Regions from separate parts of the Mucilaginibacter jinjuensis genome, predicted to be linked through region 2. Evidence: riboswitches for the same ligand, from Rfam matches in the RefSeq annotation. Region 2 holds a riboswitch; the other holds the start of a gene.
What was found. A riboswitch is a leader RNA that binds a small molecule or an ion and turns the genes downstream of it on or off. The one in region 2 is predicted to bind S-adenosylmethionine.
Positions count from the first base shown of each region.

Region 1: linked by a shared signal. The riboswitch ahead of metH (methionine synthase) and the one ahead of PQO05_RS14605 (O-acetylhomoserine aminocarboxypropyltransferase/cysteine synthase family protein) in region 2 are both predicted to bind S-adenosylmethionine.

Region 1 covers NZ_CP117167.1:5,976,628-5,981,067, reverse strand. The annotation lists gene metH (methionine synthase) at 1-2,427, opposite strand, end outside; SAM riboswitch class I at 2,614-2,715, opposite strand; gene PQO05_RS25885 (Bax inhibitor-1/YccA family protein) at 3,289-4,023, opposite strand; gene PQO05_RS25880 (hypothetical protein) at 4,076-4,440, opposite strand, start outside.
Region 2 covers NZ_CP117167.1:3,233,986-3,238,425, forward strand. The annotation lists gene PQO05_RS14595 (glycosyltransferase family 87 protein) at 1-39, opposite strand, end outside; gene PQO05_RS14600 (homoserine O-acetyltransferase family protein) at 338-1,393, opposite strand; gene PQO05_RS14605 (O-acetylhomoserine aminocarboxypropyltransferase/cysteine synthase family protein) at 1,446-2,771, opposite strand; SAM riboswitch class I at 3,005-3,119, opposite strand; gene PQO05_RS14610 (hypothetical protein) at 3,327-3,485, shown strand; gene PQO05_RS14615 (trans-sulfuration enzyme family protein) at 3,500-4,440, opposite strand, start outside.

The DNA of each region.
Region 1 (4,440 bases), 2.7 Mb from region 2:
TAATGATGGCGTGATTAATCCGCTTAGCCCGATAATATCAACTTCTTGTTTCTTGGCCTCGTCCAGGATTCGTTGAGCAGGTACCATCACCCCAAGGTCTATCACCTCGAAGTTGTTACAAGCCAGTACTACACCAACTATGTTTTTGCCGATATCATGCACGTCACCTTTAACGGTGGCCATTAAAACTTTCCCAGCGTTTTTGCGCGAAGTGGTATCGGCATTTTTTAGTTTTTCTTCTTCAATAAAAGGTAGCAGATAAGCTACAGCCTTTTTCATTACCCTGGCTGATTTTACCACCTGCGGCAAGAACATTTTACCCGCGCCGAACAAATCACCTACGATGTTCATGCCACTCATTAGCGGGCCTTCAATAACCTCCAGCGGTTTGGCGTATTGTTGACGGCATTCTTCCACATCGGCATCCAGGTATTCGATAATACCTTTTACCAGGGCGTGTGACAGGCGCTCTTCTACTGGGGCATTACGCCAGGCCTCGTCGCGTACCACTTCTTTACCTTTACTCTTTACAGTATCGGCATATTCTACTAAACGTTCTGTAGCTTCGGGATGACGGTTTAAAAGAACATCTTCTACTTTAGTCAACAAGTCAGCAGGGATTTGCTCGTAAACTTCCAGCATACCTGCGTTTACGATGCCCATATCCATGCCCGCCTTAATGGCGTGGTATAAAAAGGCAGAGTGCATTGCCTCGCGCACCACGTTATTACCGCGGAACGAGAACGAAATATTACTTACACCACCACTCACCTTAGCCATCGGCAGATTTTCTTTAATCCATCGGGTGGCGTTAATAAAGTCTACCGCGTAATTGTTGTGTTCCTCTAAGCCGGTAGCAACCGTTAAAATATTAGGATCGAATATGATATCCTGCGGAGGGAAGCCAATTTCGTTAACCAATATATCGTACGATCTTTTACAGATTTCAATACGGCGCTCGTATGAATCGGCCTGGCCTTGTTCGTCAAACGCCATTACAACCGTTGCGGCGCCATAGCTCATAATTTTGCGGGCGTATTCTTTAAACTTTTCTTCGCCTTCTTTGAGGGAGATCGAGTTGACGATACCCTTACCTTGCAAACATTTCAATCCAGCCTCAATAACGGTCCATTTTGATGAATCGACCATGATAGGCAGCTTTGCAATATCGGGCTCAGACGCAACCAGGTTCAGGAATTTTACCATCACCTCTTCCGAGTTGATCATCCCTTCATCCATGTTAATGTCAATCACCTGTGCGCCGCCTTCTACCTGCTGGCGGGCTACTGTTAAGGCCTCCTCATAATTCTCGGCCAAAATCAACTTCGAAAATTTAGGCGAACCTGTAATGTTGGTCCGCTCACCCACGTTAACAAAGTTAGCCTCGGGCGTTATGGTAACAGCCTCCAAGCCGCTCAAACGCATGTGTGGTTCGGGATGCGGGATTGGTCGTGGTGGATATAGCGCAGCACGGTCTGCAATACATTTAATATGTTCTGGCGTAGTACCACAGCAGCCGCCTACAATATTTACAAAACCTGCTTTTAAAAAGTCGTCTACCAAATGCGCTGTTTCGTGCGGCATTTCGTCGTAACCACCAAACTCATTTGGTAAACCGGCGTTAGGATAGGCCGAAATAAATACATCGGCCTTTTGCGAAAGTTCCTCAATGTGCGGACGCATTTCTTTAGCACCAAGTGCACAGTTTAAACCAACAGAAAGTAGGTTGGCGTGACGGATCGAGTTCCAGAAAGCCTCAACCGTTTGCCCTGATAGCGTACGGCCCGAAGCATCGGTTATAGTACCCGAAATCATGATCGGTAATTGCTTGCCACTTTCTTCCGAATAACGTTGTACGGCAAATAATGCCGCCTTTGCATTCAGTGTGTCAAAGATGGTTTCAATCAAAATCACATCACTGCCACCATCAAATAAACCGCGCACCTGTGCATAATAAGCCTCGGCCAAATCATCAAAAGTAACAGCGCGGTAACCAGGATCATTTACATCGGGCGATAATGATGCAGTACGGTTGGTAGGGCCAACGGCACCGGCCACAAAGCGTGGCTTCTCCGGCGTTTTTATATTCCACTCATCAACCGCTTCGCGGGCAATGCGGGCACCTTCGTAACTCATTTCATAATCCAGCTCCTCCATGTGGTAATCGGCCAATGAAATGCGTTGGGTGCTGAAGGTATTGGTTTCAATAATATCGGCACCGGCCTCCAGGTATTCATTATGAATGGCCTTAATCACATCGGGGCGCGTAAGGTTAAGCAGGTCGTTATTACCCTTCAAATCAGAAGGGTGATCTTTAAACCTGTTGCCACGAAAATCTTCTTCGGTTAATTGGTACCGTTGTATCATGGTACCCATTGCGCCGTCAATTATTAATACTCTTTTCTGTAATTCTTCTCTAATACTCATGTTGAGATATGAGATGTGAGATATGAGATTTGAGAAAATACCCAAGCCGCAAAATCACATCATCTATTAAATTTACTTGAGCTATCAGCCTGAAACAGACATGCTAATGCATCTCAGATCTCACATCTAATATCTCACATCTAAATAAAGCTTATTCGAAAAAGTCGGTTATATACCTTCTAAATTCGCTTATCTTTCCCAAACGTGTTTGAGTAGAATGCAGCACCTTGTTGGCACAGGTTGCTAAGATTTCGCAGGGTCTAATCCCTCCATCTTTCTCTATAAGCGCAACAAAATTGCACAATAAAGTGGTAATATGCAAGTGGTTTCGTTAATGTGCAGATGAGGGGAATGTAAGATGACAGTAGGATGTGCAGATGTGCGAATATGAAGATGTGCAGATGATTTGAGAATTTGAAAATGAGTTGAAAATGATTTGAGAAATTAATAGTGATGTGATTTGAGGATGGTTTTCAATGATCGAGAGATATTGATTATTCGATAAACTTTGTCATCCAGTCCGAAGGACTCCTTTGGAGAGCGATAGCGAAGGATCTTCTTCGTAGTGCAATTCTGAAAATGAATGTCAGCATTTCATCGGTACTGTAGCCCCGTGTTACGCTCATACTACGCAGGCCTTAATCGCAAGGCCGGTATCCGCTTCACCCGGGTTTATTGAACTCACGTCATCCCGTCCCGACTATCGTTGGGATCGGGATCCCACAGTACAGGTAGCAGACTGTGTAATTGTAAACTTAGCAAGTGGGGTGCTGAAACAAGTTCAGCATGACGATTGGGCGACATATAAAACAAAAAGAGCCGCCCTCTCAGGCAGCTCTTTCTTTAAATTATGCTTGCTTATTATTTCCTTCTACCGAAAATTCTTAATAATGATAAGAACAGGTTCAGGAAATCAAGATATAAGGTTAAGGCACCCATAATGGCCATTTTTTTGCCAGATGCATCGCCATACTCAATACCTGCACCAATACGTTTTAATTTTTGCACATCATAAGCAGTTAAGCCGGTAAATACGGCAACACCTACATAGCTTAAAATAATGCTTAAACCTTCGCTGTGTAAAAAGAAGTTTACCACGGTTGCGATAACCATACCAATTAGGCCCATGATCATTAATGAACCAAATTTGGTTAAATCCTGGTGAGTAGTGTAACCTGCAATGGCCATAACACCAAATACTGCCGATGCGGTGATGAATACACCAGCTACAGAAGCAGCCGTATAAACTAATAAGATGAAGCTTAAACTAACACCCAGTAGCGCAGCAAAAGCCACAAACAAGATACCCAGTACCGGGAACGACAGACGGTTTAAACCGAATGAAATTGCCATTACAAAGGCAAAAGGTGCAAACATTAAGATAGTACCCAAACCGGTGTTGCGGCCGGTTAACGGATCAATTACTAATGTTAATAAACTTGGTGTGGTTGCAAATAAGAATGCGCAGAAGGCAGAAATACCCAATGCCACAAACATCCACATAAATACGTTAGCTATAAACCTGCGAGATGCTGCAACTTCGTCGTCCAGTTGGATAACGTTATCGTCGTAGGTGTAATTACTTTTAGTTTCCATTTTTTGAATTATAATTAATGATCTAAGTTAGTACAATTTTATGAAGAACAAATTAAGTAAGCCTGCGCATTAACTGTTCTTCAATTTTTTTAAATACCTGTAACGGTTTTAAGGCGCGCCAATTAAAATCGTCCAGTTCGCCGCCAAAGTTAATGTAATAGTCGATGTTATTACGCTTAAACTCTTCGATCACATGCTCGCGGAAGTTAACGCCCGCTATCCAGCCATCCTCCACATCCTGAAACCACTCTTCGTAATAACAGTCATCTGAGGAATGAAAGTTCAGCACGTTTTCGCCAATAAGCACAAACTTGTTAATGCCATTATCAATCATCAGCTCAATCAGCTCGCGCTTCATCAGCATTACATCGTTGTTAATGGCATCGTTCCATTCACCTATCAGCTCAATAATGCTGT
Region 2 (4,440 bases):
AAAGTATTTGTTTAAAAGCAGCTTGCCCAGTTTTGACATTAATTAGGATTTGTCAGTTTCTTGTTACAAATATATAGATAAGGGAGGTAATATCTATATAACAAAGCTGCTATAAAAAAGAAAAGGTCCCGCTATTGCGGAACCTTTCTTTTAAAAACAACATCAGGAATCTTCACAATTAAGGCTATTTGCTTGCCCGCTTAACTGACCCCTCGTAACCGGGCAATAACCTTACCTGATAACAGATATACGGCATTGCCTGACGGTCAGATTTTTAAATGTCATTTTTTTGTTAAAAAACTAAGAAAACTAATTAAAACAAGGTTCTTATATGTTTTTAAGCAGATTGCTGCAGTTCAATGATCTTACCCTTTACATCTGTTTTAAAAAAAGAAGTCACAATATTGGTCAGTGATTCAGTCTCAATTAAAAAGCCATCGTGCCCGTAAAATGAATCCAATTCTGCAAAAGCTGCTTTTGGGATATGCTGAAACAGGTATTGTTGCTCTTCCAAAGGAAACAAAACGTCTGAGCGGATACCCACTACCAGCGTTTTAGCTTTAATGGTGCTCAGTGCCTTTTCAACGCTTTTGCGGCCACGGCCGGCATCGTGCGAATCCATTACTTTTGTTAAATACCAGTAGCTGTAGGCATTGAAACGGTTTACCAGTTTTTCGCCCTGGTAGCTTTGGTACGATGATGCTTTGAAATTATCGGTGACATCTGCATTCTCTTCTTGCTGGGTAAGCGAGTAAGTTTTGTAGTTACGGTACGATAGCAATGCAAAGCTACGTGCCGCCTTTAAGCCTTTAGCGCCACCTTTAGCGGTATTGGCATAGAAAGTACGGTCTGAAGTAATGGCTAATCTTTGCGATTCGTTAAAGGCAATGCCCCACGGCGAGTGTTTCGCGTTTGTAGCAATCAAAATCAGGTTCTTAATTCTTTCTGGTTGATCAATGCTCCATTCCAAAGCTTGTTGACCGCCCAGTGAGCCGCCGATAAGGATATGGATATTATCAATCCCCAAGCTATCAGCCAATAGTTGGTGCGCCTTAACAACATCGCGAATAGTGAACTGCGGAAAACTGAGATAATAAGGCTCGTTAGTATCGGGGTTTACAGATAGCGGATTGCTGGTGCCGTAAGGCGAACCCAGGATGTTAGCACAAACAATAAAATGTTCATCCGGGTTAAAGAAATTACCTTCGCCAAAAAAGCCTTGCCACCAGTCAAACACATCGGAATTTGCAGTGAGGGCATGGCATACCCACACTACGTTATCCCGATTCTTATTGAGCCTTCCATAAGTATGAAAACCTATTTCCAGCCCCTTTATTTTTTTACCCGATTCCAGAACAAATTCTTCCGGATGCTTATATATTTCAGTATTCATTGTATTCGTCGTCATATTCCTTTCCGCCAAAGGCGAAATGTTAGGAGAGATGTTATGCCAGCTCCAATTCAGATTTAGTTTCTTTTATTTTTGCAAAAGCCTGTTCAAAATCGGCTTTAATGTCATCTATATGCTCAATACCTACGGCTACACGTAACAGGGTAGGTGTAACACCTGCAGATAATTGCTCTTCATCACTCAGTTGTTGATGCGTAGTTGCCGATGGTTGGATGATCAGCGTTTTAGCATCGCCAACGTTAGCAAGATGGCTAACCAGTTGCAGGCTATCAATCAGAGTGCCGGCATTGGTCTTATCGCCCTTTAATTCGAATGATAATACAGCGCCGAAACCATTTTTTAAATACTTTTTAGCTAAAGCATGGTGCGGCGATGATGGCAAGCCCGGATAATTTACTTTAGCTACCTGTGGTTGTTGTTCCAGCCATTTAGCCAGTTCTAAAGTATTATCTACATGGCGTTGTACGCGTAGTGAAAGGGTTTCTAATCCTTGAATCAGTAAAAATGAATTGAAAGGTGATTGTGACGAACCAAAATCGCGCAGTCCTTCAACACGAGCGCGGATAATGAATTGAATATTACCAAAAGGGCCACCGATGCCAAATACATCAGCAAATACCAATCCGTGATACCCTTCAGACGGCTCAGTAAATTGCGGGAATTTACCATTGCCCCAGTTATAATTTCCACCGTCAACAATAACTCCACCTATAGATGTACCATGGCCGCCAATCCATTTGGTGGCAGATTCTACCACGATGTGTGCACCATGCTCTAAGGGGCGGAACAGGTAGCCACCGGCACCAAAGGTATTATCGACTATTAAAGGCAGGTCGTGCTTTTTAGCAACAGCTGCAACTTTCTCAAAGTCAGGGATACTAAAGCCGGGGTTGCCAATGGTTTCGAGGTAAATGGCTTTGGTTTTATCATCAATCAGCAGTTCAATATTTTCTGCTGTATCATCTTTGGCAAAACGGGCTTCAACACCGAGGCGTTTAAAGGCAACTTTAAACTGGTTATAGCTGCCTCCATAAAGAAAAGGAGAGGTAACGAAGTTATCACCGGTTTGCAGTATATTGTTAAGTGCGATAAATTGTGCCGCTTGTCCCGATGCTGTTGCAAGGGCCGCCACGCCACCTTCTAATGCTGCGATACGTTTCTCAAAAACGTCGGTAGTGGGGTTCATAATGCGGGTGTAAATGTTGCCAAATTCTTTTAATGCAAAAAGATTGGCGCCATGCTCGGCATTATTAAAAACATAAGATGTTGTTTGATATAGCGGCACTGCGCGTGAACCTGTTGTTGGGTCAGCCTGCTGGCCTGCATGTAGTTGTAGGGTTTCGAATTTTAATGTAGACATGGGGGATAGATTTAGTAGTTAAACAAAATGTTATAAACACACTATGGGATATAGGATATCCATGGAATACACGTACAGTTTCAGGAAGGAGAAAGGGAACGTGTTATTGCATTAGCAACAGCAACAACAAGTGTGCATACAGTTTTTTGCTCTAACCGGAATTAAAACAACTGAAGGACCTTGTTTAGGAGTTAAGTACTGCTGAAGAATGCGAATTAATTTTTCCATTTTATCATTTATATGCCCCGGGGTTAATTATTTCCGGGTCAGGAATTGGCACCTTCTCTACCTTTTAGAGGGTTGCCAGCGGGTTTTGGAGCCTGTTCTCTCGCCGCTTCTATATAAATCAAAAACCTTTGAGGGGAAATTGATCGTGGTACTACTACCAAATATTATTTCAAAGGTAGGGCAAACCAGATCATAATTCCAAATTAAATTTCAATTTTATTGAAATGTCATCGGGCGATGTACTAAGCACCATATCTTAACATAAAGATAACCTGCTGAAAAGAAACAAATTATAATCTTGCAACTTCCTAATTAAAAGCAGAAACCATGAACTATCCTATAGCCGGTTTAATAATAATACTTGTTATTGCAGGCATTATCTGGTTGGTGAAACGCAACCAAAAAGATGAGAAAGACTTCGAAAAAGAAATAGAGGAATCTGAAATTAAACCGGGTAAACACGAAGATCCGGGCGACCCGGTTTAATTTAGCAGGGAATATTATATCGTAGCTAATGTAGCAGACATGTCCTCAATCAGATCATCAATGTGCTCTAAACCAACAGATACGCGGATCAGGTTCTGAGGCGTTTTAGTGTCCGGCCCTTCTACTGATGCACGGTGCTCTATCAAGCTCTCTACGCCGCCTAAGCTTGTGGCCTGGGCAAATAGCTTTACCGTATTTACAACCTTTTTTGCTTCATCGGCACCGCCCTTAACCGTAAATGATAACATACCTCCAAAGGCCAGCATTTGCAGTTTAGCCAGTTGGTGCTGCGGGTGGCTTTCCAGCCCGGGGTACATTACAGCTTCAACTTTGGCATGTTTCTCTAAAAATTCGGCCATTAATTGTGCGTTGTTTACGTGGCCACGCATACGGTAAGGTAATGTTTTAATACTGCGGACTAAGAAATAACAATCCTGCGGAGATGGCACAGCACCACCCATGCTTTGCACATTGCGGATACGTTCCCACCATTCATCTTTCACCGGTGTAATTAAAACGCCGCCTGTAATGTCACTATGGCCGCCAATATATTTGGTTGATGAGTGCATTACTAAATCAGCCCCCAAAGTAAGCGGTAATTGACAGATAGGAGAGGCAAAGGTGTTATCAACCACAACCTTCAAATCGTGCGCATGGGCCAATTTTACCAGCGCTGTAATATTGCTTAGTTTTAATAATGGGTTAGATGGTGTTTCTATCCATATTAAGCCGGTATGCGGTTTAATAGATTGTTCAACCAGTTCCAAATCACTCAGATCGATAAAATCGAACCACAGTATGCCTGCAAAAAGTGTCTTCAACTGATTGCGCAAACCATGGTACATATCATCAGGCGCTATAATATGCGTACCTGGTTTTAATGATTGAAATACCGCCATGCCAGCTGCATTGCCTGATGAAAAAGCTGCTGCATCTTCGCCCAGTTCCAGCTTAG